DNA from 2 places in the Candidatus Arsenophonus phytopathogenicus genome. Region 2 is predicted to be linked to the other one. Evidence: predicted binding sites of a transcription regulator. Region 2 holds the regulator's gene; the other holds the start of a gene.

Region 1 (11,324 bases), on a different contig from region 2:
ACGTCATAGGCCTGCCGCTGGCAATTACCGATCGCACCAGTCGCATCAAGGGTATACTGGTTAGTAAATCACTGCCGTTAACTGCGCATCCCAGTCAGATTCATCCTGTCCCTGCCAGTTAGCAACCAGATTATCTTGTAGTAAGCAACGTGAAGTCGATAACATGGCACCGCTTAAGGCGAAACTATTGATTTGTTCGAGTCCCGCCGTATCATAGTGACGAACACAGGCACCGACTAAATTTAGTCTTTTCTCTGCCTGGCTATTACCAGCCCAGATAAAACGTTCGCTGATCTGAGCCGCTTCACCTGGCTGTTGTTCCGTGATCGAAAACAATCGCCCAAGCGAGTCATTATCTTCATACTGCCAGTGACAGCGATATGAGGTGGCATTGACCGCAAAATGGGGCCTTTGAGCAATATCTTTCATTGTCACCCTCATTCCTGCATCAACACTCTCTACCGACAATACTTCACCACTAAGCGATGTTATGTAGCTGAAATTTGGTTTAACGGTATTATCAGTTTGTTGTTGTTAATATAAACGGGGATCTATGCTGCGAGCCAAAAAACCCAGCGCATTATTTTGATATCGCGTGATTAACGTCTCGGTACTCTCAGGTGTATCTGGATGACGATTATATTGAATTTGTCTGATGGCCAGCCCACGATTATCTTGTACTAAGATGGTGGGGGTACTTTTAAATGATGCTGTGTCCATACTGCCTCCTTGGTTTTTGAGTGTTAGGTTAACTCAGTATTAAGGGAAACGTATTTCTTAAACATATTCAATTGATATTTTTTAATTAACTAAAGCATAAACAGCAATAAACTTAATTTAAGCGATTAGCAAAAAAAAATTATCTTCTTTGGCACAGGAAATAAATAGAAAACTCACCAGCAAGATTAAAATATGATATCTACTCAGCACTTTTGTCATGGCCGGTCTGCAGTAATAAATAAAGCTACTTTTAAACAGTAGCTTTATATTATGTCTGACTTCATTTGGCTGATATTCACTAAATATTACAGACAAGTTTATTTGTTGATCACAAGCGTTGTTATTTGAATAACATGCTCATTGCGTTAGCCAATATACTCTAACCCCTTCATGTAAGGACGTAAAACTTCAGGCACTTCAATCCGTCCATCAGCTTGCTGATAGTTTTCCATTACCGCCACCAAGGTACGACCAACAGCCAAACCAGAGCCATTTAAGGTATGCACTAACTGTGGTTTTTTATCCTCTTTATGACGGAAACGCGCTTGCATGCGACGTGCCTGGAAGTCCCAGGTGTTTGAACAAGAAGAGATTTCACGGTAGGTATTTTGGGCCGGTAGCCAGACTTCCAGATCGTAGGTTTTACAAGCTGCAAAACCCATATCGCCAGTACATAAAACAATTTTACGGTAAGGCAATTTTAACAATTGCAATACTTTTTCTGCATGGCCGGTTAATTCTTCCAGTGCTATCATCGATTTTTCTGGCTCTACTATCTGCACTAATTCAACTTTATCAAATTGGTGCATACGGATCAGGCCGCGCGTATCGCGGCCATAAGAGCCCGCTTCAGAACGAAGACAGGGAGTATGCGCTGTCAGGCGGAGAGGTAAACTATCTGCCGCTAAAATTTCATCCCGCATTAGATTAGTCACCGGCACTTCAGCGGTTGGGATCAACGCATATTGCTGATTTGATGCCTGTTCTTCCAATGGTTTGGTATGAAAAAGATCATCACTGAATTTGGGTAACTGGCCGGTACCATAAAGAGTGGCATGATTAACTAAATAGGGAACATAAGTTTCCATATAACCATGTTGTTCGGTGTGTAAATCTAACATAAATTGCGCCAATGCCCTATGCAAGCGCGCAATTTGGCCTTTCATGACCACAAAACGGGAACCAGTAATTTTTACCGCAGCAGAAAAATCCAAACCTTCAGTTAATTCACCTAACGCCACATGATCCTTAATGGTAAAATCATATTGACGCGGCTCACCCCAACGACTTATTTCGACATTGTCGGTTTCATCGTTGCCGTCTGGTACACTGTCATCAGGTAAGTTGGGTAAACTTAAAGCAATATTACGAATGTCATCCTGTATTTGCGTTAGTTTATTTTTAGCACTATCCAGCTCTTCACCTAACTGGTTAACTTGCTTACGTAAAGCTTCAACATCTTCACCGCGCGCTTTTGCTGCACCGATGGTCTTCGAGCGGGAATTTCGTTCTGCCTGCAAGCTTTCTGTTTTAATTTGTAAATCTTTGCGTTCTTGCTCTAGTTTACGCAACATATCTACATCGAGAATAAATCCCCTACGAGCCAGTTTTTCAGCAACTACGTCTAGCTCATTACGCAGTAAATTTGGATCGAGCATGCTTAACCTATAAAATTATTATGGTTTAAAAATAAAAACAACCTGCCAGTCTTCTCTGACACTTAACACTTTTTTAGTCTGATCTGGCTACATTACCCCATTGAGATTTTTAACGATAGCGTTTTGTTAAACTATTTTGATCCAATTCAGCCAGCCAGGATAATTTTTCGCCAATTTTTCCTTCTAAACCACGATTTGATGGAAAATAATAACGTGTTTCTTGCATCTCGGCGGGAAAGTAATTTTCACCAGCAGCATAAGCATTAAGCTCATCGTGGGCATAGCGATATTGGCCTAAGCCCATCTCTTTCATTAACTTAGTCGGTGCATTACGTAAATGAGGGGGGACATCATAATCTGGCTGTTGCTTTGCATCTGTTATGGCGGCCTGAAAAGCCTTATACACAGCATTACTTTTAGCAGCACAAGCTAAATAGACAATTGCTTGGGCAATGGCTCGCTCTCCTTCCGCTGGGCCAACACGGGTGAAACAATCCCACGCCGCTATCGCAACTTGCATTGCTCTCGGATCAGCATTGCCTATATCTTCAGAGGCAATAGCCAGCAGGCGACGAGCAACATATAAGGGGTCACCGCCAGCAGTGATAATTCGGGCATACCAATAAAGCGCTGCATCGGGGGTAGAGCCACGGACAGATTTATGTAGTGCGGAAATGAGATCATAATAACGATCGCCTTTATTATCAAAACGAACGCTTCTTTCACCACTAACTTCTTTTAGTAAATTTACGGCTAATATTCGCTGATCTTTATCATTGATCTCAGCCATATCGACCATCATTTCCAGTAAATTTAATGCTCGTCTGGCATCACCATTGACTAATTGGGCTATCATGTCACGGGTGTCATCGGGCAAAATAATTTTCTGGCCACCATAACCACGTTCTCTATCCTCCATTGCCTGCTGCAAAACCATGACAATTTCTTCATTAGAAAGCAATTTCAGTAGATAAACCCGCGCGCGTGAAAGTAAGGCTGAGTTGAGATCAAAAGAAGGATTTTCTGTTGTGGCGCCAATAAACGTTACCGTACCATCTTCTATATGAGGTAAAAAGGCATCTTGTTGACTTTTATTGAAGCGATGCACTTCATCAACAAATAAAATCGTTCTTCGCCCTAATTGCCGATTTTGGCGAGCAATTTCAATCGCCTCGCGGATCTCTTTGATACCTGAGGTTACGGCTAAGATCTTTTCAATGGCGGCATCCGCATAGTGACCGATAATTTCAGCCAGGGTCGTTTTTCCGGTACCTGGCGGTCCCCACAAAATCATGGAATGCAGTTGGCCTGCACCAATAGCACGCGCGAGTGGCTTGTCCTTAGCTAATAAATGGAGCTGACCAATATATTGCTCCAAGTTGATTGGCCGCATTTTTGCGGCCAATGGTTGAAATTCATTAGATGAAAAATCAAGTGGCAAATTAGTCACCTCACCTCCTTGACCTTTGATCATCAATAGTTACACCTTGTGGTGGATCAAATTTAAATTTGTTATCATCAACATGGCTATTTTGCTGGCCTTTGAGCTGATATGAACTCATCTGGCCATCTTGTTCTACCGCTGTAAATTGTTGAATAGTGCCATCAGGCTGAACAGTAATGGAAAAATGTTTCAAATTTCCCTTATTTTGGGTAGCTCTTAGCAGAAAATCATTATCATTTTGACTAATCTGATAACGTTTCCAATCCTGCCGATCATTACGTGTTATCAACATAAACGGTGTATCCGTCGTTGCCTGACTCAATAAAGTTACCGTAACTTGCTCAACAAAAGTATTATAAAACCAAAGATTAGTACCATCAGAAACTAACAAACTTTCATCTGGTGCTACCATATGCCAGTTAAATAAATTTGGCCGTTTGATCCATAGCTGGCCTTCACCTTGCTGAATTAAATCACCATCAGCACTGGTCACCTTTTGTGTAAAATTGGCATGAAAACTATTTATTTTATTTAGGCGCATTTGCAGTTCAGAAGCGGCATCTGCCCATACCTGGCTAATATGAAAAGTTATCGCTAACAAGCCTAAGATTATCAATTTTTTCATTAAGTAATGACCTTTTTATCCATCATATTTATTGGTTTTAAAATAATATGTTAAATCAATGTCCTGTCGGTGGTGGTGTTAAGACTTCGCGATTACCATTGTGGCCTGGTTCACTAACGATCCCTTGCGCTTCCATCTGTTCAACAATCCTCGCGGCACGATTATAGCCAATGCGGAATTGTCGTTGAACGCCAGATATTGAGACTCGTTGCTTTTCCGTCACAAATTCAACCGCTTGATCAAATAGTGGATCAAGCTCTTCATCACCATCATAACCATTACCACTCTCACCCTCATCGCTAGCCTTAGTAATGTTATCAATATACTCGGGCTTACCTCTAGCTTTCCAATCTTTAACCACATCATGCACTTCCTGATCGCGAACAAACGCGCCATGGACACGAATTGGAATAGAGGAGTTAGGCGGTAAATAAAGCATATCGCCCATGCCTAATAAAGATTCAGCGCCACCTTGATCAAGGATGGTGCGAGAATCTATCTTGCTTGATACAGTAAACGCAATCCGAGTCGGTATATTTGCCTTAATTAAACCGGTAATAATATCAACCGATGGCCTTTGCGTCGCCAAAACAAGGTGAATACCAGCTGGCCCGCGCTTTTTGTGCCAAACGTGCAATTAGCTCTTCAACTTTCTTGCCCGCGGTCATCATGAGATCGGAAAATTCATCAACCATAACAACAATATAAGGCTCTTTTTTTAGTACCGGATGACTACTATCCATGCTATCACCTAGCTTCCAAAGTGGATCAGGTATCGGGCGCCCCATACGTTCAGCAGCATTAATTTTATCGTTATAGCCCACTAAATTTCTTACCCCTAAAGCAGACATAAGCTTATAGCGACGTTCCATTTCATTAACACACCAACGCAGTGCATTAGCTGCATCTTTCATGTCGGTGACAACTTCGGTCAGCAAATGAGGAATGCCCTCATAAATAGAGAGTTCCAACATCTTAGGATCGATCATGATAAAACGAACATCCTCAGGCTTTGCTTTATACAAAATACTGAGGATCATGGCGTTAACCCCAACCGATTTACCCGAACCAGTGGTACCGGCAACCAACAAATGGGGCATTTTTTCTAAATCGGCGATAACCGGTTCACCTTCAATATCTTTACCTAACACAATGGTTAATGGTGAGAGGTTGCGTCGAAATTTATCACAATCAAGCACTTCGCGTAGATAAACCGTCTGACGCTTTCTATTGGGCAATTCTAATCCTACATAAGGTTTACCCGGTATCACCTCAACAATACGTACGGCAGTTGCTGATAAGGAACGGGCTAAGTCCCTTGATAAATTAGAAATACGTGCCGCCTTCACGCCAGGAGCTAACTCCAACTCAAAGCGGGTAATAACCGGCCCTGGAGAAAAACCAACGACTTCCGCTTTTACCCGATAATCGCTTAAACGCGCTTCAATTAAACGGGATGTTTGCTCCAGTGCAAACATATCAACCGGCTCATTTTGGGCGGGTGGACTGGCAAGTAGATCTAATGATGGCATCGGTGTCGTGGGTTTTGGTAATGGTTGATCACTACGTACCAGAAAAGGATGAAAAAGACTTCCCTGCTCGGGTAATGTGTGTTCGACGTTTTGCTTTTTATCCTTAGTAGATAGCAGTATTTCTCTGACCTCTTTTGCTAGTTGCTCCTGCGATACCTCTCTATCTTCTGCAAATGGCCATTTATACTCTATATGCGGCTGACTTTCAACGGATGTATTTAATTCTGCCTCATCTGATGTAATCGGTTTGTCTTTGTCATCGATTCTATCTGTTGGCGGATTAAGATTGTTAGTTATATCAGTGTCATAACGTTTATTTTGCTGCTGTAAAAACTGTTCACGTAATTTATCTTCATTCCAATCATCAATACTAAACTCAGCACCATCCGGTTGCGTTACTGAATTTTGATAAGCGTTTTTATCGGCAGCCAATTCCTGCTCTTTTTGTGTCGTTAGACGATTACCGTAAAGTTCACGTCGCGTTGGTAAACGAACAGGATTAGGACGTGGAAATTCTGGCCCAATTCCCTTTTTAATTTGGGATTTTACTGGCGTGAAAGCAGTACTAGGGCCAACCTCGGCATCTATTTTTGTTACCGATGATATTAATGTTTCACATAAATTTGCGGTTTTATCTTGCTCGCTAACTTGAGTAACGGTATTAGCATCTATCGATTTATTTAGATTAACATCATCATCCATTGGAACAGGTATATCTGAAGGTTTGCTAAAAATATCTTCATCATATTTGTCCAGCGTTGCTGATTGAATATCAAAACCAACTTCAGTTTCATCAGGCATCAGAGTGGATGCCTTTTCACCATGCAATTCATGGTTTTTATTATTGCTCAATTCCTCTTTCACTAGCTGACTAATTGGCGAAGCTGAAAAAAGTACATCATCGGGATCGATATAATCTACATTGGTGCCATCGTACAATTTAGCCGGATGAGGTGAAACATAAGCTTCTGTTGTCTGACGCTTGTTATTTCTACGAGTACGATTAGTGATTAGTGATAAGATTGCTAAAACTAGTGCGCCAATCTTTTCCGCAATCGTCAACCATGACCAACCGGTAAATAAGGTGAAACTAACTGCCCATATACAAAGTAACGCTAAGGTTGTTCCTAAAATATTAAACCAAGGTAAGATGGCATTACTAAAAACACTACCAATAATTCCGCCAGAGAAAAAATTAGGCAAATCATCAATATTAAGTGATGCAAGAGCACACGATGTAATTATTAGCGCCAATCCACCGATCAGACGTAAGGAAAGGACAAAAAAATCCAGACAATTCTGGTTATCAATATCTTTAAATACATTCCAACATCCTAACAACATAACTAATGGTATAGCATAGGCTAAAATGCCAAAAACAGAGAAAAGAATATCCGCTGACCAAGCACCAATACCGCCAGCTAAATTTTTAATCGGTTCATTCCAGGTGGTCTGCGACCAGCTAGGATCGGAGGGATGAAAACTTATCAGGGCCACCACTAAAAAAATCGCCCAGATAGTAATTATAAGTAAAATAATCTCTGTCAGTATCTTGCCATTACTGATTCTTTTTTAACTTAATATTTTTGTCTTCTTTATATTCCTGGCCCAAAACTAACTCTCCAGGTTTTCCCTGTTGATTGAAAGGAACAACGCTGAGTAATGATCAGCGTTGAAACTGTATGCATAAACAGGAGTGTACCTAACTTTTTCCAGTTTTGCATCTATTTGATTAGCGTGTCTTGATGACCAAACTATTACTCTGTTTTACCTCTTCCATTACTACATAAGTACGGGTGTCATTGACACCTGGAAGACGAAGTAAAGTCTCTCCTAACAATTTACGATAAGCAGACATATCAGGAACACGTGTTTTAAGTAAATAATCAAAATCCCCAGAGACTAAATGACATTCCTGAATTCCCTCCAGTTTTTGCACAACGTCATTAAACTGTTCAAAAACATCCGCAGCACCACGGTTCAAGGTAATCTCAACAAAAACCAACAAAGATGCATCGAGATAGTGTGGATTTAATAAAGCAGTATAACCTGAAATAAAACCTTGACGTTCCAACCGGCGCACGCGTTCCAAACAAGGTGTTGGTGATAACCCTACTCTCTTAGAAAGCTTTACATTAGAAATACGACCATCCTTTTGTAATTCATTCAGTATGTTCCTATCTATACGATCAAGATCTTTTCCTGGACGCTTTTTGTTATCAATCATTTCGTTATCTCTCTTTTATCTATTTTTTTTATACCCATTACATTCCCTATTTTCTTTTCTTATTATTGAATTGGAAAAGATGCAATAAGGTTAAACTCCGCTTGACCATTAGTATTTAGTAGTATAATTCATCTTGTAGATAAATCATCTGGTTAGTTTTCAATTTGATAATGAAAAGTAGGATATTTATCTATTTGTTTAAATGATGTTCAATTTCAATTAATCAAATGAGGTAATTAATCCTACAAGATGTTTTCTCAAATACACAACCGATTGTCAAAGATTATGAATAAAAATCAGAACATCATATGGAAACGAATGTATTATTAACTAATTGTCAATAAGACATAAGGAAAATTCTCAATTTAAAACGTTATTTCACGAAAAATAATCTTTTTTCATGACTTTCTTCCTTAATAAAATAATTAAAGACAAGCTAATAAAAATGACTATTCCTTATCATCTTTTAATTCAATTTACTTTTTTTAATTTTTCTAATCTCCTACAATCGCAATCGCCACATTGAATAAATATTCTTAAAAAATGGAGCATCTATGAACACCACCAATCATAATAAAGTTGTTATTCTAGGATCTGGCCCAGCTGGCTATACAGCAACAATTTATGCCGCCCGAGCAAACTTAAGTCCGGTATTAATCACCGGCGTTCAACCAGGCGGGCAATTAACCACAACCACCGAAGTTGAAAATTGGCCTGGGGATCATTCCGAATTAATGGGGCCGGTGTTGATGGAACGCATGCTGCAACATACTAAAAAATTTACGGCAGAAGAAAACATTATTAATGATCACATTCATAAGGTTGATCTGCAGCAACGGCCGTTCCAACTGACTGGCGATAACGGAATATATAGCTGCGATGCACTTATTATTGCTACCGGCGCCTCAGCTCGCTATCTGGGTTTACCTTCTGAAGAAGCCTTTAAAGGTCGTGGTGTTTCAGCCTGTGCCACCTGTGATGGTTTTTTCTATCGCAAACAAAAAGTTGCTGTTGTGGGGGGGGGAAATACCGCTATTGAAGAAGCTCTTTACCTATCAAATATCGCTTCAGAAGTCCATGTTATTCATCGACGTGAAACATTTCGAGCCGAAAAAATCCTTATTCAGCGGATGATGGAAAAAGTAAAAACTGGCAATATTGTATTACATACCAATTTTACTCTCGATGAAGTATTAGGTGACAATAGTGGTGTCACTGGGATCAATTTACGTTCAACCCAAAATGACAACATAGAGATGCTTTCCGTGACTGGCGTATTTATCGCTATTGGCCATACGCCCAATACAAGTATCTTTGCCGATCAGTTAGTGTTAGAACATGGCTATATTCAAGTGCAATCTGGGACTAAAGGCAATGCGACCCAAACCTCAGTTGAAGGTGTTTTCGCTGCCGGTGATGTTATGGATCATATCTATCGTCAAGCGATTACCTCAGCAGGTACTGGTTGTATGGCTGCCCTTGACGCCGAACGTTATTTAGATGCGTTATACCGCAAATAAATGTTACAAATTATAATAATTTAATAAAGTTCTTTAGCAGGCGCTGTCGAAATAGCGCCTTTTTAGCTGTAACATACCTCTAAAGTTGATATTAGATAAAATTAACATCAACCCGTTGTAATAATTAACTTAACGCCGGTATATAAAATCATCACTATGGATAAACAAAAACAAACTGAACTGGTCAAATGGTTGAAACAACAATCAGCACCAGCAAAACACTGGCTACGCTTATCCATGTTGCTGGGAATAATTAGTGGCCTACTTATCGTTACCCAAGCCTGGCTTTTAGCCACCATTTTACAAGCATTAATTATAGACAATCTACCGAGAGAACAACTACTTGTTCAATTTTCATTACTCATTTGTGTATTTATTGTAAGAGCAATAATTAATTTTATACGAGAAAGTGTTGGATTTGTTTGTGGCAAAATTGTTCGCCAGCAAATCCGTAGCATGGTACTAAATAAAATTAACCAATTAGGACCTATTTGGGTTAAAAATAAACCCGCTGGTAGTTGGGCTACTATCATCTTAGAACAAATTGAAAACATACAGGATTATTACGCTCGCTATTTACCTCAAATATATTTAGCCGCTATGATCCCGATTATCATTCTGATTGCAATTTTCCCGCTTAACTGGGCCGCTGGCTTAATTTTATTTATCACCGCACCTTTAATCCCCTTATTTATGATATTAGTTGGGATGGGCGCCGCTGATGTTAATCGACGAAATTTTGTTGCTTTAGCCCGATTAAGCGATAGATTTCTCGATCGTTTACGTGGATTGGATACCTTACGACTTTTTTTTCGTGCCAACAAAGAAATAAAAGATATTGAACAAGCAACCGAAGAGTTTCGTAAAAGAACCATGGAAGTCTTACGGATGGCATTTCTCTCTTCGGCAGTGTTAGAATTCTTCGCGTCAATCTCCATCGCCATTGTCGCGGTTTATTTTGGTTTCTCTTATTTAGGCGAATTGCATTTTGGTAATTATGGCATACCGGTTACCCTTTTTGCTGGTTTTTTGGCTTTGATACTCGCCCCGGAATTTTTTCAGCCACTACGTGATTTAGGCACTTATTACCATGCTAAAGCACAAGCAGTAGGCGCCGCAGAATCTCTATTTACATTATTAGCCAGCATAGAACAACCATCGCCACTATCGCAAAATAATCAGCTAACGACGCCGGCTCTGCCATTAACTATTACAGCACAGCAACTAGAAATTTTTTCTCATGACAATGTACGCCTGGCTGGCCCGTTAAATTTCACCCTATTGCCAAACCAACGCATCGCGTTAGTCGGCCAAAGCGGAGCTGGCAAAAGTTCATTATTAAATGCATTACTGGGTTTTCTACCCTATCGTGGATCGCTAACGGTTAATGGAATCGAACTTAGGGATCTCGATATGGCTGATTGGCGCAAACAACTTAGCTGGGTTGGCCAAAATCCCCATTTACCCGCACAAACCATCATTGACAATATACGTCTCTATTCAGCCGAAGCTTCTGCAGCCGCAGTCAATATTGCAATGGAAAATGCTTATGTAACCGAGTTTATTAAGCATCTACCAGCTGGGGTTGATACCCAAAT
Region 2 (11,324 bases):
AGGCATCAAATTATTGCGGAGTGAGCAACAGAATACCATAATTAATTCTTATGCTTGATCTGATTTATCGATAATTAAGGTGCATTTTCATATGAAGAGATCATTAAAATATACAGCTGGGGTTATTGGTCTATTAGTAATTATTTATTTAGGCCAACAGCTTCAAACACGATCAAAACTTCAACCAATGAACCTACTGTTAATATTGTGCTTATCGGCGCTGGTATTATGAGTGCGACACTAGCAACATATTTAGCAGAATTGCAACCAGATTGGCAAATCCGCATGTATAAGCGACTAGATAGGATCGCGGGTGACACATCTGATGGCTGGAATAATGCAGGTACCGGTCATTCAGGCTTTATGGAAATGAACTATACACCTGAAAAAAATGGGCAAATTGATATCACTCAAACAATAGAAATTGCCAATCAATTTGAAATTTCCAAACAATTCTGGGCTTACCAACTAAAACACCGGGTTCTCCACCAATCCCAAACTTTTATAAATCCCGTTCCACACATTGCCTTTGTTTGGGGTAAAGATGACATTAATCTCTTAGCAAAACGCTATGCAGCGATGATCAAAAATCCTATGTTTTATGGCATGAAATATTCTACCTCTGCGGAGGAAATTAAATCGTGGGCACCACTTATTATAGAAGGGCGAGATGCAAAACAACCCGTTGCAGCAACACGAATGGATATTGGCGCTGATGTAAACTATGGTGAAATAACCCGTCAGTTAGTTGCCAATCTGCTCAAACATCCAAACTTCAAATTACAGACCAAAGCTGAAGTGAACGCAATTAGTCGTAATGATGATGGCACTTGGAGTGTCGGTTTTAAAAACCTCACAACCGGCGAAGAGAGTCATATAAAAACTCGCTTATCTTTATTGGTGCAGGTGGTGCAACGATTAAATTACTACAATACACAGGGTTAGAAGAAGCAAAACAGTATGCCGGATTTCCTGTGGGTGGTGAATTTCTTGTTACCGATAACCCTGAGGTAGTCAACAGACATACCGCAAAAGTTTATGGAAAACCAGCACTTGGCGCTCCCCCTATGTCAGTTCCCCATATCGATACGCTCTATTTGGGCGGTAAAAAATATGTGCTATTCGGACCTTTTGCGACTTATTCTAATAAATTTCTCAAATATGGTAGTCAACTAGATCTTTTTGCTGCTACCAATGACAGTAATATAATTCCCATCATTGCCATTGGCATCAAACACTTAGATTTAGTGAGATATTTAGTCAGTCAATTAATGTTAAATGATGAAGAACGTTATCAATCTTTGTTAGAATATTACCCAAACGCCAAAAAAGCAGATTGGCAATTAGTAATCGCTGGGCAACGCGTACAAATCATAAAGAATGCCAAATTACATGAAATCATTCCATCCTATGGTCAGCATTTAGAACAAAATCCAACATTACTTAACTAGATCCGCCGATACACCAGTGAAATATTGGGCCTTAATTATATTGTTACGCAACAGGAGCAAACTAATCAACCGATAAAACCCAAACAACAGCCGGCAAACAGCAGATGCTCTTTTGTTAAATAAAAAACTAATAGGCAAAAAAAATTCGGATTTATAGTTTTTAACTATTAATCTAGGCGAGCAAACTAAGGTGTTTGCAGAGTGGTTACTTCTCGCACAGAAAAACCGGCATCATTCAGATATGAAAAGATTATCTGTCCATTGGGCTGAAAAAATGGTTGTTCAAATCGATATATATGCTCTGAAAATGGAGGCGTCATCATATCCATCTGTTGTTTAATCGGAAAACGCTGATACTGACTGTCAAAAACGATTTGAGAAAAGGAAATATGAAAAGGTGATGAATTTTTGCAGATCAAGACCCATTCTTGATCTTTTTGTTGCAGGGTAAAAGTTATTTTATCTGCCAGCTTGGCGGGAAAATCAGCCAATTTTTTCGGGCGATAAAATAATTTTAATTGTGTATTCATTGCCAAGCTAACCTTTAGCATTACCCTGATTTAACGCTTGATGATGTAAATTAGGCGGTATTTCATACAAATTTAACCAAAAAATTGACTCTCTATCATCCGGCAGATGATCACCATTATAAGCAATTCTAATAGCCTGGATTTATTGCGCTGGCAGATGAAAAATTGAAGCAAGCACCACAAAAGGAGTTTCTGCTTGTGGATCTGATTCACCATGATCCACCCAACTCTGCACAATAACCGGGTATTTATTAGTATTCGCTAACAAAACAGAACGTTCTTTATAACCCTGATGGTAAATAATTCGGGTCATATTGGCCATGATCCAGCTTTACCTGGTATCAGCCAGAATAGTGATAAGCATGCTACAACAACTGTTAGTCGCTTCATTGTACTTTTACCAGTACATACGCGGTAGCATGTATTTTTCCTGGTTTAATAACTTGACCTGGTAATTGCTGTAGTAACGCGGTGTATGAGTGTAAGTGATGTGTATAACCAGAAACTGAAGGACCCAGATTTTTAGCATCTCTAAGCACAGGATACCAGCCAACATTTTCTCCACTGGGCCCGATACCAGTAATACCAGGTTGAGCAACAAATACCATCGGTTGTTGAGTAACACTATTACGCAAAGTAATACCAACCCCGGTTGCTAATGTAGCATCAAGTCCATAATTATCTGAAACGAGTGCAATTACACCACCTTGAGCATTAATCAAATGTAACCCTTGCGCAGCGCGATAAGCACCTGGCGAAACTTGAATTCCAATTGCTGTTTGCCCACTTGTCGTACCTGAGTTCACATTATCACTACATTCGATTTGGACAGAAATATCAGCTTCTCTGGTACCACCAGCCAATAATTCTTGGCTAGAAATAGTAAGGAAAAGCACTAATGGTGTCGCATTTTTTGCTACACAAGTGGCATTATTACTCAACATAACAGACTGTCGCAAACCGTAGCCAAAACCATTATCTACCCCCAAAAGCGAAAATTATGGACAGAATCTTCGCCTTCGTTGTCATGTACAATTCCCCGGCCAACAAATTGAATATAAGCATTCGGTTGGGTACATTGGTAATTTGTCCCTGTTGCACTCGCATAACCTAACCCTCTTGTACCTAACCCACTACAATAATTCGAAACCGCATTGCTGGGTGGAATTGTACTGACTCGATAAAGCTCCACTTGCATTGGCGGGATATCTTGTAATCGAATATGTATTTGACCTTTCCCTGGTTGCGTTCCTTCAACCAATAAAAAAGTAGTAAGTGGAACCCTTTTCCAATTACGTTGTACAACAACACCTGCCATGGTTTGTTTTATACCAACGTACGCAAGCCAGGATGCATATACATCAGGCAATCCATCAATAAGACCGGTTTCATGAAATCCACCGACTCTATCATCACCATTTGTTGCCACCAAAAAATAAAGCTGAGGCAGATCGGCCTCGTCACAGATCCATAATACTGAGGAGGCATTAGCTCCACCAAAAGTATAAGCGGTTGGAGGAACAACAATAGAAGCGAGTAACGAACCAACCGACTAAAAATAAGTATCAGTAAGATTGACCCGACCAAAAAGCATCTGAGCGGAACGATTATCCTCAGTTTGATAAACACCCGTTATTTTACAATTTGCGTTCACTGATAACGATATAGTAAAAAGGGGGGCGGTTAATAAACCTGTTCTTAACCAATAAGAAATATATTTCATCATCTTACTCCAGGTGCGGGTTAACGTTGAACACACATAGCTGTTAATTTTGTAATAGGCTGTTTATCTGATGCATGACCCATACGCGAGTAATCTAGATAACAACGTTCGGAAACCGCCTCACCCCATTTTAATAGTAAGATACCGGAATCTTGTTCCGTTCTGACATACATTTGATTATTTTGACCAACCATGCCAATCACATTATTTTCTTGGTCAAAAACTTCAGTACCAATAGGGAGAGCAGCATGACCGGCTAACTGTGCTTTAATCAATAAGGCATAACCTGCACGGGTTTTAAACATGACTTTAACCGCAGCACCGGCGTACGGCGCAACTTGTTTTTCGTTCTCGTTTAATTCAAAATCTTCCGCCATTCCCTGTGGATCAATAATAATTTTATTGTAACGATATGTTGTTATAGATGGGGCCAATGCGTAACCATTATCGTCAATCACTGCTTCTTGAGCATTCAATACAGAGGCACCAGACGCCCCCTTACTAGGTACTTCCAAAGTATCAAACTGCGAGACCAACATATTTGGTTTGAAAAAATGATTTTTACGTTTTTTTAATCGGTCTTCTATTAATTTAAAGTCTCCTTCAAGGTAAAGAAATGACAAATGTTGGTTTCCGTCTCTTAAAATATCTCGATATTTTTTTCAACGCGGAACAAACAATCAAAGAAACCTTATTTGTTCTCTGCATAGCAAAAATAGCATCACTCAATGCCTTAAGCCAAGGCAGTCAATCAGAATCATTCAACGCATGTCCATCCCACATCTTTCTAATATTGGCACTTGGATGCAAAAAATCACCATCTAAAAACGCAGCTCCTATTTTTTGAGCAATCCCACTCGCAACTGCTGATTTACCACTACCTGATACCCCCATAAGTATAAAAACATGGTGTATTTTTTTGCTATCACACATTATTAACTCCTTTAAAAATCAAGCAATATATAAAATGTTACTGATAATTTTCAGTTATAAAAAATAATATAATAGAATTGTGATAAGAATCTCAGTGAAAGAGGGAAGCGTGAGCGCAAGTAAAATTTGTTATCCATTTTATAACCCTTAATTTAAATAACTTATATTAATTCACTAGATAATCAAAATTAATAATCTTAATTTCTACTCAATATTTATTCCATTTTCCAATTAAGTATCAGTTTATCGCAACAGGAAATAAAAAAGCATTATTACAAAATAGTAAAAGATATTATTTATTTTAGAACTATGGTAGATATCAAAAAGTATAAATACGATAATGTCATTATTATAATGATCTTCACCTTAGGATAATTCATGACAAAGCAAGATCAGGAAAAAATACTGTCCCAGGCAAAAAAAATATGCCAAGCGCGTAATGTACGTTTAACACCCCAAAGAGAAGAGGTATTACGCCTTATAGCAGCCCAACCTTGTACTATTAGTGCTTATGATTTGCTTGATTTATTTAGAATTTCTGAACCTCAAGCTAAACCACCGACTATTTATCGTGGCCTGGAATTTCTCTTAGAACAAGGTTTTATACACAAGATAGAATCAACAAATAGCTATGTTATTTGTCATCATTTTGAGGATCCTAAACATACCTCAGTTATGCTAATTTGTGATAATTGCGGTAGTGTTGCCGAAAGTAATGGCCAAGCGGTAGAAACTGCTATTTTAAAATTAGCCAAACAGACTGGTTTCCAGTTGTCCCATACCGTTGTTGAAAACCATGGGTTATGTTTACCCTGCAACAAAATTGAGAAAAAACAGTGTCAAAGCTAAGCATTATTAGGCTGAAATAGTGATATAAAAGCCGGCGGCTCATACAACCGGCCTTTATTAAAAAAGCAATAAAAATTTAAAAATAGTTTACTTAATACCCATCAATCAAAAAATCAAACAAACTAGGAAATAATATTATATTCAATAAATTAAGCTGAATTTACTTAAAAAATTAATTAGAGCTAAAAGTTTAACTAAAATGAGTTACTACTACGAATAATACCAACAGCTAGTCCTTCAATAGTTAGGGTTTGTGTCCGCAAATCCACAATAATTGGCTCAAATTCAGGATTTTCAGCAATTAATTCAACTTTACTACCCACTTGCTTGAAGCGTTTAACCGTCACTTCATCATCAATACGCGCTACAACGATTTGTCCATTATGTACCTGCTGGGTTTTATGTACAGCAAGTAAATCCCCATCGATAATTCCAATATTTTTCATGGACATGCCATTAACACGCAATAAAAAATCAGCACTAGGTCTAAAAATAATAGCATCAATCCGATAATGATTCTCGATATGTTCTTGAGCAAGTAAGGGTTCTCCTGCCGCCACCCGACCAATAAGTGGTAATCCTTCATCCTCATGTTCTTCTTGCAGTAGCCGGATACCGCGAGACGCGCCAGAAACAATTTCTATCACCCCTTTACGCGCCAAAGCCTTTAAGTGTTCTTCTGCTGCATTTGGTGAACGAAAACCTAAACTTGATGCAATTTCAGCGCGTGTCGGCGGCATACCCGTTTGCGAAATGTGTTCACGCACTAAATCATAGACCTGCTGCTGCCTCAACGTTAATTCTTTCATTTCGCCCCCTATTTATTCGCATCCACACATTGTCACTGTAAGTATATACAGGTATATTAAGATTTAAAACCAATAAATGTGTAAAACCCTATTTTTATAACTAGCTCACGAAATAATGATTACCAATTACAACTGACCAAATAAAAATTGCTAAACAAATTGAAATAAAAACCGCCGCCGAGCCGATATCTTTCGCTTTAGCAGAAAGCTCATGCAATTCTGTACCAATTCGATCAACCACTGCTTCAATCGCACTATTTAATAATTCAACAATAGCGATCAATACCATTGAGCTAATAAGTAATAACCGTTCAATCCATTGCACATCAAGTAAAAAAGCCACAATAATGGCAATAACCACCATAATTGCTTCTTGTCTAAAAGCGGCTTCACTCTTCCAGGCTGCTCTTAACCCCTTCAGCGAATAACCAGTTGCTTTAATAATTCGGATTAAGCCGGTTGTTTGATTTGCCATAAAATTTACTCTCTAGGTTTAAATAAATGTGGGATTTAATATAATTATTATCTTTTAAACAGATATTAATTACTATTTCTGATATGCTTTGGTAGGATTCAAATAAGAGGCTATCGCTCATCTATGTCATTTTGGCGTAAAATTTACTATAATCTATTAGATTTACCAATGAAATTGTTGGTAAAAAGTAAGCTCATACCAGCAGATCCAATTAAAGAATTGCGTCTTGATACGACACATCCTTTTCTATATGTATTACCTTATCATTCTAAAACAGATTTATTGACCTTACGGCAACAATGTTGTTCTATTGGCTTACCTGATCCACTCGAGCCGATTGAAATAGACGAAATTAAATTACCTGCCTATGTCTTTATCGATGATGGCCCGCGTGTATTTCGTTATTATTCGCCAGATCCACGTAAAGATTCAGTAAAAACATTTACTGCTTATCTTGATCTTCATTGCCATAATCCCGAGCTAAACATTCAGATGCTACCCGCATCAGTAATGTTCGGTCGAGCGCCTGGTCGAGAAGGCCACTCGCCAGCACCTCCGTTACGTTTACTGAATGGTATCCAAAAATTCTTTGCCGTTATCTGGCTAGGACGTGACAGTTTTGTTCGTTTTTCTCCCACTGTCTCTTTACGCCAAATGGCTGGCGAATATGGTACTGATAAAATTATCGCCAATAAACTTGCCCGAGTAGCTCGAATTCACTATTCACGGCAACGATTAGCTGCGGTTGGCCCCAAACTCCCTGTACGCCAAGATCTATTCAATAAACTGTTAACTTCAAAAGCGATAGAAAAAGCAGTTGAAGATGAAGCTAAAGCAAAAAAAATCTCCCTTGAGAAGGCAAAACATAATGCGATTGCCATGATGGAAGAAATTGCCGCTAATTTTTCCTATGAAGCGATCCGCATTACTGACCGCGTACTTAGTTGGACATGGAATCGACTCTATCAAGGAATTAATGTGCAACACGCCGAGCGTGTACGCCAATTAGCACAAGATGGCCATGAAATTGTCTATATTCCTTCTCATCGTAGTCACATGGATTATCTATTATTATCTTACGTGCTTTATCATCAAGGTTTAGTTCCGCCTCATATCGCCGCAGGTATCAACCTTAATTTTTGGCCGGCAGGGCCAATTTTTCGTCATTTAGGTGCTTTTTTCATTCGTCGCTCTTTCAAAGGCAATAAACTTTACTCGACCATATTTCGTGAATATCTCAGCGAATTATTTGCGCGTGGCTACTCAATTGAATATTTTGTTGAAGGTGGCCGCTCTCGAACAGGCCGACTACTGGAACCAAAGACTGGTACGCTGTCGATGACCCTGCAAGCAATGCTACGAGGTGATTCACGTCCAATTACCATTGTTCCAATCTACATAGGTTATGAACATGTATTAGAAGTTGCGACCTACGCTAAGGAACTAAAAGGGGCAGCAAAAGAGAAAGAAGGGTTTTTCTCAATGTTAAGAGGTCTACGCAAATTGCGTAAACTAGGCCAAGGCTATGTTAACTTTGGTCAACCGATTGCACTAACTCAATATTTAAACAAACATGTTCCCGAGTGGCGTCAATCTATCGATGCTATTGAGCTCCAGCGTCCAACTTGGTTAAATTCAACCGTGACTCGGTTAGCTCATAAAATCATGGTTAGAATTAACAATGCTGCTGCGGCTAATGCAGTCAATTTATGTTCAACTGCTTTGTTAGCTTCGCGCCAACGTGCATTAACCCGTGAACAATTAATTGAACAAATCGAATGTTACCTCCAACTATTAAGAAATGTGCCTTATAGCGATGATAGCACGACACCCAGCAAAACTGCTGAGCAACTATTAGAAGACGCCTTGCAATTGGATAAGTTTGAAGTCGACGAGCATGACAGCATGGGCGATATTGTAGTATTACCTCGAGAAAATGCTGTATTGATGACTTATTATCGAAATAATATTATGCATTTGTTGGTTTTGCCTTCTTTGGTAGCCAATATCGTATTACATAATGAAAGTGTTCAACGCCAGGAAATTGGTGATCAAATTGCACTCATTTATCCATTCTTAAAAGCAGAACTGTTCATGCGATATAGCATAGAAGAATTACCTGAATCTATCGATATTCTGCTGAATGAATTGGCGCGTCAACAACTAATATTATTAACAGTAGAGGGTGTTGTAACTATCAATCCCAGCTCGTATTCGCCCTCTTCAGCTTTTAGCTGCTGGTATTAAAGAAACTCTACAGCGCTATGCGATTACACTTTCGCTACTGAGTACGATACCTAAAATTAGCCGAGGAATATTAGAAAAAGAGAGCCGTATTCTTGCTCAACGACTATCTGTACTACATGGTATCAACGCGCCTGAATTCTTTGATAAGGCGGTTTTCTCCACACTGGTAAATACATTAAAGCAGGAAGGTTATATTAATAGAGAAGAAGATGCGATTATCATCGCCAATGCACAACGGCTTTATCGTATTATCGCTAAATTAATATCTCCTGAAGTGTGCTTAACTATTGAAAGTGTCAAACACGTTACTGAAGAGCCATTACCTAAATAAATCATCTTTATATTAGTATAGTAACGTAAAACGGATTTAGACTGAAATCGACCAACACTATAAAGGATAATCATTCGAGATTATCCTTTTTTATAATTAAAAATAATTTAGTAAGATGCCAATAAATAAAACCAACCCCACATAATTGTTATTCATAAATGCTTTAAAACATAATATTGGTTGTCGATTGGCAATTAGTTTTTGTTGATAGGTAAATAAGCCTAATACCAATATCAAACTAACAAAATAAAACCCACCCAAATCTAGCAGTTGCCCTATATAAAATAACACCAGCACCATAGCTAATTGTAAAATGCCAATAATTAATTTATCAAAATGAGCAAAAATAATTGCGGTTGATTTTAGACCAATTTTTATATCATCATTGCAATCAACCATCGCATACTGGGTATCATAAACAATAGACCAAATAATATTAACCAGAAATAATAACCAACATTCTAAGGGTAAGAACTCACTAACTGCTGCATATGCCATTGGAATTGACCAACCAAACGCAGCACCCAATATAATCTGCGGAAAATGGCTAAATCGTTTGATAAATGGATAAATCCAAGCCAATAACAACCCAATCACCGATAACCAAATTGCCATTTTATTCAAGGTCAACACTAATATAAAAGCGATGACGATCAATGAAAAAAATAGTGTCTTAGCTTCTTTTTCTGTTACATCACCATTTGGCAGGGGACGTTCCTTGGTTCTTGCAACATAACCATCAAATTTTCGAATCCGCAAAATCATTGATAACACAACCAGCTGCACGCATCAAAAAAACACCCGCAGTAAAAACTAATAAAATAAAAAGATCTGGTAACCCCTGGCTTGCTAACCATAATGCCCAATAAGTAGGCCATAGTAATAATAAAATACCTATCGGTTTATCAATTCGCATTAAACGAAAATAGGCGCGCCATTTATTCAATTTCAACGTTGTTTGCCCTGCAAATCTATTTATCTCCCTATTATTTTGTATAGATAGGTGAATCTGGCAAAAAAAGTTCTGTTAATAATAAAGGTTTAGCCGATAATCTTAACAATGAACGCCTTACCCAACAATTATTCTGTATGCCTAGATTAATATAATCACGAGTCAAATTATTTCCACTAAACAGGTATTTTCCCAATGGCACACTGCCTAAATTTGTTAGCTCACTTTCAGGGCCAGTTAATGTCTCTTCCGGAATAACCGTCCGCCCATATAACCATGGACAACCATCACCCAAAAGCACCACTTCACGTAACCAATAACGTTGATTATTAGGCAAAAGTTTAGCTTCTTCGTCCTGACTATCTAACAGAATAAAACCTTCTTGATAAAGTTTTACGGTGACTTGCTGGCAATAACGCGCAAGACGCTGAGTCATTGAACCTAATTCGGTTAACCAATTATATATTGGATTCGGTACGGTAACTTCTTGCGGCGAAAACCAATGAATAGGTTGATTGCAGAAAAGTGACTGATTGATATGGCTTATCTTTACAGTTACGCCCATAGAATACTTCTCTCACTCTATCTTGAAATTTAAAATACAAGATAACATGCTAATAATGAATGGAATGATAGGATCTGCTAATTTATATAAAAAGTTAACTCTGATTGCAAAATTATTATTAATTTTGCAATCTTTATATTAGCAAGAAGTGATCTATCTGGCAGGTTATTTATTGTAATCAAAACCTGCTGTTACAAGCTTTGGTAATAAAATTATTGTCGCCAGCTTTTAAAACAATTAATCAAGCCATTGGTAGAAGTGTCATGGCTGTTAATTTGATCTTCAGTTGCCAGCTCGGGCAGAATGCGACCAGCTAATTGCTTACCAAGTTCGACCCCCCATTGGTCAAAACTAAAAATATTCAATATAGCACCTTGCACAAAAATCTTGTGTTCATACATCGCAATCAAAGCGCCTAGCGTATATGGCGTAATTTGATTAACAAGGATAGAGTTAGTT

Evidence for each region. The regulator LexA, encoded in region 2, represses DNA repair genes until DNA is damaged. The targets are predictions, from matches to a motif close to TNCTGTATGTACATACAGNA.
Region 1: AC01GB_RS18090 (DNA translocase FtsK 4TM domain-containing protein) is a predicted target of LexA. The motif match lies at 7,656-7,675, and genes of this name have one in related genera.

Annotation. Positions count from the first base shown of each region.
Region 1 is NZ_JBUIOB010000016.1:7,181-18,504, reverse strand. It holds gene AC01GB_RS03055 (hypothetical protein) at 61-468, opposite strand; gene AC01GB_RS03050 (hypothetical protein) at 535-720, opposite strand; gene serS (serine--tRNA ligase) at 1,086-2,378, opposite strand; gene AC01GB_RS03040 (replication-associated recombination protein A) at 2,488-3,828, opposite strand; gene lolA (outer membrane lipoprotein periplasmic chaperone LolA) at 3,830-4,447, opposite strand; gene AC01GB_RS18095 (DNA translocase FtsK) at 4,503-5,036, opposite strand; gene AC01GB_RS18090 (DNA translocase FtsK 4TM domain-containing protein) at 5,011-7,479, opposite strand; gene lrp (leucine-responsive transcriptional regulator Lrp) at 7,712-8,206, opposite strand; gene trxB (thioredoxin-disulfide reductase) at 8,761-9,726, shown strand; gene cydD (heme ABC transporter permease/ATP-binding protein CydD) at 9,883-11,324, shown strand, end outside.
Region 2 is NZ_JBUIOB010000017.1:470,425-481,748, forward strand. It holds partial or broken gene AC01GB_RS05790 (malate:quinone oxidoreductase) at 229-1,451, shown strand; gene AC01GB_RS05795 (fimbrial biogenesis chaperone) at 1,637-1,981, opposite strand; partial or broken gene AC01GB_RS05800 (fimbria/pilus periplasmic chaperone) at 1,989-2,303, opposite strand; partial or broken gene AC01GB_RS05805 (fimbrial protein) at 2,368-3,509, opposite strand; gene AC01GB_RS05810 (hypothetical protein) at 3,534-3,707, opposite strand; gene AC01GB_RS05815 (FimD/PapC C-terminal domain-containing protein) at 3,725-4,162, opposite strand; partial or broken gene AC01GB_RS05820 (gluconokinase, GntK/IdnK-type) at 4,178-4,637, opposite strand; gene zur (zinc uptake transcriptional repressor Zur) at 5,016-5,486, shown strand; gene lexA (transcriptional repressor LexA) at 5,681-6,295, opposite strand; gene AC01GB_RS05835 (diacylglycerol kinase) at 6,396-6,770, opposite strand; partial or broken gene plsB (glycerol-3-phosphate 1-O-acyltransferase PlsB) at 6,894-9,348, shown strand; partial or broken gene ubiA (4-hydroxybenzoate octaprenyltransferase) at 9,445-10,300, opposite strand; gene ubiC (chorismate lyase) at 10,335-10,865, opposite strand; gene pgi (glucose-6-phosphate isomerase) at 11,078-11,324, opposite strand, start outside.